2 regions of the Brucella cytisi genome follow, and region 2 is predicted to be linked to the other one. Evidence: riboswitches for the same ligand, from Rfam matches in the RefSeq annotation. Region 2 holds a riboswitch; the other holds the start of a gene.

Region 1 (4,213 bases), on a different contig from region 2:
GCTGAACTCGGGTTGTTCAGGGCCGCCTTCGCCGTCAGGCCGATTGCAAATGATTGTGCGAAATCCCTCCGCTGCAATATCGCGTACGTCGTCAGGCTCGATCTGGCCCGAGACTGAATAATTGTCGTCTACCTGGCGAATATCCATATTTTCCTCACTTGCCGCTCAAATCGCGACGGCTTGTCCGGTGGCAACTTACATTAAAGTTGTTTTCATGCCACATGAAACTGCTGGGAGAACGGATGCGATGACAGGGGAGCTATTAAGGTGACGATCCACAAGGTTAGCCAGAGCGCTGTACGTATCGCGCATCGTGTGTCGAGCTTTCACGAAAGCACCCGAATGGTCCCGGAAGAAGTGCCTGTGGCGGTCAGCTATAACGGTTCAACCCAAGCCGTAATGATGGCTACGCCGGATAATCTTGAGGACTTCGCGATCGGTTTCACGCTCACCGAGAATATCGTTGACCATATTTCCGAGATAGAAGCGGTTAATGTCGTAGCCTTTGAAAAGGGTATAGACCTACAGATCAGACTTTCCGAACGCCCCGAGCAGAGGCTTGCCGCGCGACGCAGGTTTATGGCCGGTCCCGTTGGGTGTGGTCTCTGTGGTATAGATTCAATCGACCATGCGTTGCGGTCGCTTGAGGCTTTGGAACAAGGTGATAGGAAATTCTCTTCCAACGATATTTCAATGGCTGTCGCGTCTCTTACGAAAGAGCAGCAACTGAATGCTGAGACCCATGCAGTTCATGCGGCGGGGTTCTATGTGCCAGGCGAGGGGCTTATTGCTGTACGTGAGGACGTGGGGCGGCACAACGCATTGGATAAACTCGTCGGAGCTGTCTTGCTTACCGGTACTGCACCGGGAAATGGGATCGTCGCGATTACCAGCCGTGTTTCGGTCGAAATGGTGCAGAAAGCAGTTATGTTCGGCGCGCCGGTTTTGGCTGCCATCTCCGCGCCGACAGCTCTTGCCATTCGAACGGCGGAAGATGCTAACCTGACGCTTGTTGCACTGGTGCGAGGTGTTGAATTCGACGTTTATGCCCACGGAGAGCGTATCGCAGGAGAATGACCGGCCTTTTCGCAAAGGCCGATCGAAGCATCATTATGCAAGTGCGGCAATACGGCTGCGTTCGCTAACGACTTGCAACACCGCATTGGCTGCTTCCACGCCCTTCACTTTGAAGTGGGCATGGAAAAATTCATGATGTTCCCTGTTTTCATGGAAATGATGCGGCGTCAGAACAACGCTGAGCACCGGAACTTCGGTCTCTAAGCCGACTTGCATCATGCCGTTGATGACGGCAGTTGCCACGAAATCATGTCGATAGATGCCGCCATCCACGACGAACGCAGCGCCGACAATGGCAGCATACTGGCCGGTTTTGGCCAGAGTTTTGGCGTGGAGAGGAATTTCATAGGCGCCTGGAACGTCGAAGATTTCGACTTCTATATTGGTGCCAGCCTTTGCGGACAGTTCCGCGATAAAGCTCTTGCGAGCTTCGTCGACAATATCGGCGTGCCAACGGGCCTGAATGAATGCGATCTTGAAGGAAGTCTTGTTCGGATAGCTCTGGTTCATAGGTTCCACACGAAACTAGAATCAGGGCGCACAAAAGAACGCATTGATTGTGCCAAGGGCGCAATCCTAACGCTCATTCGCTCTCTTCCATCCGGACTTTAACCGTCGGCTCCGGCATCTCACCGGATCTGCTGACCCTGAACGGAAGCCGAATCGGCATCTTTTCAGGCGCTCGCGGGCTCGAAACTTTCGCTTCATACCGCCGGTGGGGAGTTTCACCCCGCCCCGAGAACAAGCCCGCACACCATTGTGCGAGCGGCGTGAAATTAGGGTTTCCTCGCGGGCTTGTCCAGTAAAATAAGGGAAATTTTATACTCCCGACATTTCAGGTCGATGAGGGGGATTTTAGAGTGCTGGTTTGATGGGAGGCACCATGTAAAACGCTGCCCTTGAGGTGGCAATGCTTTAATTTCTAAGCGTTTTTCAGGGCGCTGGCTCTACCTGAAGTTTTAATCGATTGAATTTTACGCGTTTTATCTATCGGAAGATATTGACACGCTGGCAGGGTTTGGGCCTATCCTATGTTCACATCTTGTCTTGCGGATATTTAACATCCTTAAAAGACAACGTTGTCAATTGGGCTTAAGCGGCGTATGAGTGGGATGGAGGATTTCAGGAAAAGCGTCGTGAGGGATGGCCGGGCACAGGTGAAAGCGGAAGCTTTCGCATCGTATTGCGGCAGTGAGTAGGAGAAACTGGTTGTGAGGTGCAGCTGGTTTCGGGTCTGTGCCGAAGAGGTGCAGATGGGAATGACGAGACGGATTACTGCGCTGAAGCAAAGGCTTGGCCAGATATCCGATAGTTTTAGTTTCGTTTGTTTCTACGGGAGGTAGACATGCATAAACTTTTGAAGCTCGCCGCGATGGGTACAGCCGCCTGTGCTTTGCTCGCCGGAATGACCCCTGTTGCCAGTGCGCAGGACAAGCAGAATGTTGAAGTTCTGCATTGGTGGACTGCTGGCGGTGAAGCCGCCGCGCTCGACGTTCTCAAGAAGGATCTCGAAAAGAAGGGCATTAGCTGGACCGATATGCCGGTTGCCGGCGGCGGTGGTACGGAAGCCATGACAGTACTGCGCGCGCGCGTCACAGCTGGTAATGCTCCGACGGCAGTGCAGATGCTCGGCTTCGACATCCGCGATTGGGCAGAGCAGGGTGCTCTTGGTAATCTTGATGAGATCGCAAACAAGGAAGGTTGGGAAAAGGTCATCCCGGCTCCTCTGCAGGAGTTTGCCAAGTATGACGGCCACTGGATCGCTGCTCCTGTCAATGTTCACTCCACCAACTGGATGTGGATCAACAAGGGAGCGCTTGACAAGGCCGGCGGTAAGGAGCCTACCAACTGGGATGAACTGATCGCTCTTCTCGATAAGTTCAAGGAACAGGGCATCACTCCGATCGCTCATGGCGGCCAGCCATGGCAGGACGCAACGATATTTGATGCTGTAGTACTTTCTTTCGGTACAGATTTCTACAAGAAGGCCTTCATCGATCTGGATCCCGAAACGCTCGGCAGCGATACGATGAAGCAGGCTTTCGATCGTATGACGAAACTGCGCTCCTATGTTGACGATAACTTCTCCGGTCGCGACTGGAATCTGGCTTCAGCTATGGTCATTGAAGGTAAAGCCGGCCTTCAGTTCATGGGCGACTGGGCGAAGGGTGAGTTTGTCAAGGCTGGCAAGAAGCCGGGCGAAGACTTCGTCTGCATGCGCTATCCGGGCACCCAGGGCGCTATCACATTCAACTCCGATATGTTTGCCATGTTCAAAGTCTCGGAAGACAAGGTTCCTGCACAGCTTGAAATGGCATCGGCGATTGAAAGTCCGACTTTCCAGTCGGCATTCAACGTCGTGAAGGGCTCCGCTCCGGCTCGTACCGATGTGCCTGATACCGACTTCGATGCTTGCGGCAAGAAGGCTATCGCTGACGAAAAGGAAGCGAGTGAAAAAGGCACGATGCTGGGCTCCATGGCGCATGGTTACGCTAACCCTGCTGCGGTGAAGAATGCGATCTATGACGTCGTAACACGCCAGTTCAACGGTCAGCTGTCCTCGGAAGACGCCGTGAAGGAACTCGTGTCGGCTGTTGAAGGTGCGAAATAACAGCAATGAGGCGTCCGGTCCTTTCCGGGCGCCTTCTATCTCAGGTGCCCAGGATACTGGCAGCGCATCTGAAAGTGCTGGCATTAGTGGCCAGAAATCAAAACAACAATTGCATGATGAAGGCCTGCATGTTTCCATCGGAAATTGCAGCAGACTGAACTTATTGGGTGCATTCGGTCGCGCATAATGCAGAAGCGCTGGAATGCCGATCAAACAGATGTCCGGAACTTGTGCCTGATGTTTGGCATAGTCCGGGTGGCGTAAACAAGGTGACGCAGATATGCAGCGTAACAACCGATTACAGGAACTGGTGCCAAAGCTGGTTCTGGGCCCGAGCTTTCTGATAGTGCTCGTGTTTGTCTATGGTTTCATCATCTATACGGGCGTTCTTTCGCTAACCAATAGCCGAATGCTGCCGTCATATGGCTTCGTCGGACTTACGAATTACACTAAGCTGTGGGCCTTGCCTCATTGGTGGCGTGCGATCACCAATCTGGCGATCTTTGCATCGCTCTACATCATTAT
Region 2 (4,213 bases):
AACACCGCGTCGATGAATTTCGCCGAAGTGCCGAAATAGGTCATGCCCTCGGCGGCGGCATAGTCGAACAGCACATTGCCATCGGGATAGAAGGGCGAACCGTCGTAGAGCAAAAGCGTAGCGCCGGAGGCGATACCGGAAGCCAGCCAGTTCCACATCATCCATCCGCAGGTGGTGAAATAGAAGAAGCGATCACCGTCGCGAATATCCGCGTGCAGGCGGTGTTCCTTCAAATGCTGCAACAGCACGCCGCCTGCGCGATGCACAATGCATTTTGGAATGCCCGTCGTGCCGGACGAAAACAGGATACAAAGTGGATGATCGAAGGGGAGCCGCGTAAACTCGACGTCTTTGGCCTTGAACGGTTCCAGAGCCGCATCAAGCGCAATGCCCTTTTCAGCGCGGTCAGCAACGGCTTCCGCTTCGCCGAGATAGGTGACAATGACCGCACGTTTCAGCCCCGGCAGCTTTGCCGTCACTTCAGCAACCTTGTCGGCCACCTCGATGCGCTTGCCATTGTACCAATAACCGTCACAGGCAAAAAACAGCTTCGGCTCGATCTGGCCGAAGCGGTCGAGCACGCCCTGTATGCCAAAATCCGGTGAGCATGAAGACCACACCGCACCGATGGACGAAGCGGCCAGCATCAAGGCCACCGCCTCCGGCATATTGGGCATCATGCCCGCCACGCGGTCGCCCGGCTGAACCCCTTCCGCCAGCATGAATTGCTGCAGTTTCGAGACCAGCGCGTGAAGATCGTCCCATGTCAGGCGGCGCTCGACCTTGTCCTCACCGCGAAAGACGATGGCTTCCTCGCCACCCTCATGGCGCAACAGGTTTTCGGCAAAGTTGAGTCGTGCCTCGGGGAAGAATTTTGCGTCACGCATATGGCCTTTATCGACAAGGGCTGGTTTGCCACACTCGCCGATAACCTCGCAGAAATCCCACACAAGCTGCCAGAAGCCGCCGCGATCCTCGACCGACCAGCGATGCAGCGCGGCATAATCCGGCAGGCTCAAGCCCGTGCGCTGTTCTGCGCGAATACGGAATTGCTCCAGATTGCTGGCGGCGATGCGCCCCGCATCCGGTTGCCATAGCGGATGGTCATGCGAAAACCGCGTGGGGACTGCGTTGGTGCTCATCATTCCTCCCAGAACCATGTGGAATTAGACCCTCTCCCGATCAACTCCGACACGAGTTTCTAAAAGAGAGTTTCCGATACGTCCATGCTTTTCCCGTGACTTGGCTATCAAAGGCTCATCCCTTGTGTTGTCCTGCACTCAATTGTGATTGCCGGACAGGCAGGCAGAACCTAGCCTGCACCTTGCTTTATGGGAAAGCGTAACATAACTACAGCCCGCGTCGGAGTTCATCCTGATGTCCTTCGGTGCAAACGAAATATCCAGTTCTCAGGGCGGGGCGAAACTCCCCACCGGCGGTAACGGACCAGGTGTCCGAAGCCCGCGAGCGCCTGACACGGCAGACGTGTCAGGGTCAGCAGATTCGGTGTAATTCCGAAGCCGACGGTCATAGTCCGGATGAGAGAGAACGAGGTTGGAATCATGCTCGGCTGGACGGCTTGCCGTCTTCGTCCTGCAGTCTTTCTTCCCGTACCCTGAGGTAACAGGCTTGCCAGAGCAAGTTCCGCCTGAAGCGGAACGCTCTGTCCATTTGTTTTGCCGCATTTATGCGACGTCAAATGTTTCCATTTGGCTGCAAAATGCTCCGAAGGAAGAAACCGTTGAGTCAACTTGCCTCTTCGCCAACTTTGAAACCGACCATTCGCGGAGCAGCGCTGATGGTCGCGGCCTGTTCGGCCTATGCCGCCGTCAATGTCGCCACCCAATGGGCGGGAACGCGTACCGGTATTCCCTCCGTCATCATCGCCTTCTGGCAATATGTGATCGCGCTGGTGCTGACCTTGCCCCTGCTCATTCGCGACGGCACGAGAGCCTTGCGTACCAGGCATTTCGGTCTTCACGTCATTCGCGTCGCGCTGGCTGCCGCTGGCGTACAGGTCTGGATTTATGCGCTGACCCATGTGCCGATCTGGCAGGTGGTCGCGCTGTCCATGACATCGCCATTCTTCGTCATCCTGTGCGCACGGCTCTTTCTGCAGGAAAAGGTCACGCCGGCACGCCTGATGACCACATTCACCGGATTTATTGGCGCACTGATCATCATCGCACCCTGGTCGGATTCCTATACGGTCTATTCGCTCCTGCCGATTCTGGCCGCAGCGTTGTGGGCCGGCTATTCGGTGATGACCAAATATCTGACCCGTTTCGAAAAGCCCGCCAGCATTTCGACCTATATGCTGGTACTGCTCACACCCATCAACGCGGCACTCTGGCTGGCATCCGGCTTAAGCATGTCCGCAATCACCGCTCCGGGCGTCGAAATCTGGTCCATATTGATCGTCATCGGCGCATTCACAGCTCTCGCCCAATATTTCCAGACGGCAGCCTATTCGATAGCGGATGCGGTCTATCTGCAACCGTTCGATGACCTGAGACTGCCGATCAACGTGATCTTCGGCTGGATCGTGTTTGCAGCAGCGCCAAGCATCAACTTCTGGCCGGGGGCGGCGCTGATCATCGGCGCATCGCTCTATCTGATGCGGCAAGACAGCGGTACGTCGCGCACCGACTGATCGATCCGGTGAGGATGCCTGCCTATCGGGAGACAGGCAGGCCGTTTCGCGTAGAACCAGAAAACCCGCTTGAGCCTTCCGATCTGCTGACCCATGCGTCAATTCTTTTCACCAGCCAGCGGTGAACGGGATTTTCGAACAAGTGATAAGAGGCAATGGCAGTCAACACGCTTGCAAGAACACCTGCAGCGATGAGCGGGACCGCGCCTGCCGTCGCCTCGCCCCATCGTTGCGGAGCAGCTTTGAAGAAAACCATTCCGACCGCAGGATGTAGAATGACGATGCCGAAGCTGTAACGGGAAAGCCTTGTGAATCCGCGCCATTGCAGCGGTGTATAAATGCCCCGAGTGGATGCGGCATAAAGCACATAGACATCCGCATAGAGGAAGGCCAGCCGCCAGGGGCCTTCAAGCGTGTGCGGTTCGTCCGGCCCGTTTGCCGGGTGATAGAACAGAAAGACAATCAGGCAAGCGGCAAGCAATGCCTTGATTGCCGGTGCCGGCATCGGTGGATGTTCCCGGCGAGCAAGCCGCATTCCAAAGACAAAGGAAGGCAAGGCTCGCAAGACCCCGGCATCGGACAATTGAAGCGTGTGAGTGACAATACGCCGAGCTGTTGCGCCAGATAATCACCGCCCACGGCTGCAGCCATCACACCGACAAGAACCCAGCTCCCGAAACGACGACACAACATATCGAACAGCGGAAAAGCGAGATATATGGCAAAAAGGGCACTCAGCGACCAACTGACATAATTGTAGGACAAGGTGCGCCCAAACCCCAATTATGAATCAGCAGTAACTGGGGCAGCCCGTCTCACCAGCTCATGCTGGGTTCGACCAGAGGATGCAGAATTCCCGCTGCTGTCAGGACAGAAAGTAGCGCGAAACAGGAGAACGTCACCACGTGCAGCGGATAAATCCGCGCGAGCCGCTTCCCAACGAAAGCTACATAGCGCGGCCAGCTCCAGAGATAATTTCGTCGCCTCGCCAGAAATAATCCAGGCACATTAAAAAAGACATCGGTAAAATAAGAAAATGTTAATATAAAAGAATTCAGAATCTCATTATTTACCGTAACCCGGAATTAAAAATGGAAAATTGCGATTCCTATACATAATAAAGATCGCACTTCATCAAAATCTTGGAGTCTTTTCATTTAAAAACACTGGAACTACTTAACACAATTTCTGTTTAGCAATTTTTTAAGAATTGTCGAATGCAACTTGAGCGTGAAATAGCGCGATCATGCTAATTTCAATGAGAGCGTCAGTCCGCTGCAGCAAAATGTTCCATCTGGTCGGTAAAGGCTTTCTGGAATGCGGGCCGTGCCGTCGCGCGCCCGACATAGGCCCGGCAGACCGGGTGCTGCGCCAGACCGTCGAAATGGTCGACCAGACGCAATACGTCGGCCATCAGAATATCGGCAACCGAAAACTGATCCGTGAGCCATTCGCGGCCTGACAGCGCCTGCTCCATGTGCGCCAGCCGACCGGCAAGGAAGCTGTCCATGAGCTGACGCCCCGGTGTCTGCTCCTCATCACCGGTGAATTTATAAAGGG

What was found. Region 2 has a riboswitch for FMN ahead of AAE521_RS14200 (DMT family transporter). Riboswitches for the same ligand answer to the same signal wherever they lie in the genome.
Positions count from the first base shown of each region.
Region 1: linked by a shared signal. The riboswitch ahead of AAE521_RS01715 (6,7-dimethyl-8-ribityllumazine synthase) and the one ahead of AAE521_RS14200 (DMT family transporter) in region 2 are both predicted to bind FMN.

Region 1 covers NZ_JBCAUP010000001.1:354,358-358,570, reverse strand. Annotated here, with positions in the region: gene AAE521_RS01725 (protein tyrosine phosphatase family protein) at 1-147, opposite strand, end outside; gene fdhD (formate dehydrogenase accessory sulfurtransferase FdhD) at 268-1,077, shown strand; gene AAE521_RS01715 (6,7-dimethyl-8-ribityllumazine synthase) at 1,111-1,587, opposite strand; FMN riboswitch at 1,663-1,824, opposite strand; gene AAE521_RS01710 (ABC transporter substrate-binding protein) at 2,423-3,688, shown strand; gene AAE521_RS01705 (carbohydrate ABC transporter permease) at 3,969-4,213, shown strand, end outside.
Region 2 covers NZ_JBCAUP010000013.1:70,625-74,837, forward strand. Annotated here, with positions in the region: gene AAE521_RS14195 (acetoacetate--CoA ligase) at 1-1,142, opposite strand, end outside; FMN riboswitch at 1,402-1,554, shown strand; gene AAE521_RS14200 (DMT family transporter) at 1,742-2,653, shown strand; partial or broken gene AAE521_RS14205 (acyltransferase family protein) at 2,676-3,810, opposite strand; gene AAE521_RS14210 (glutathione S-transferase family protein) at 3,921-4,213, opposite strand, start outside.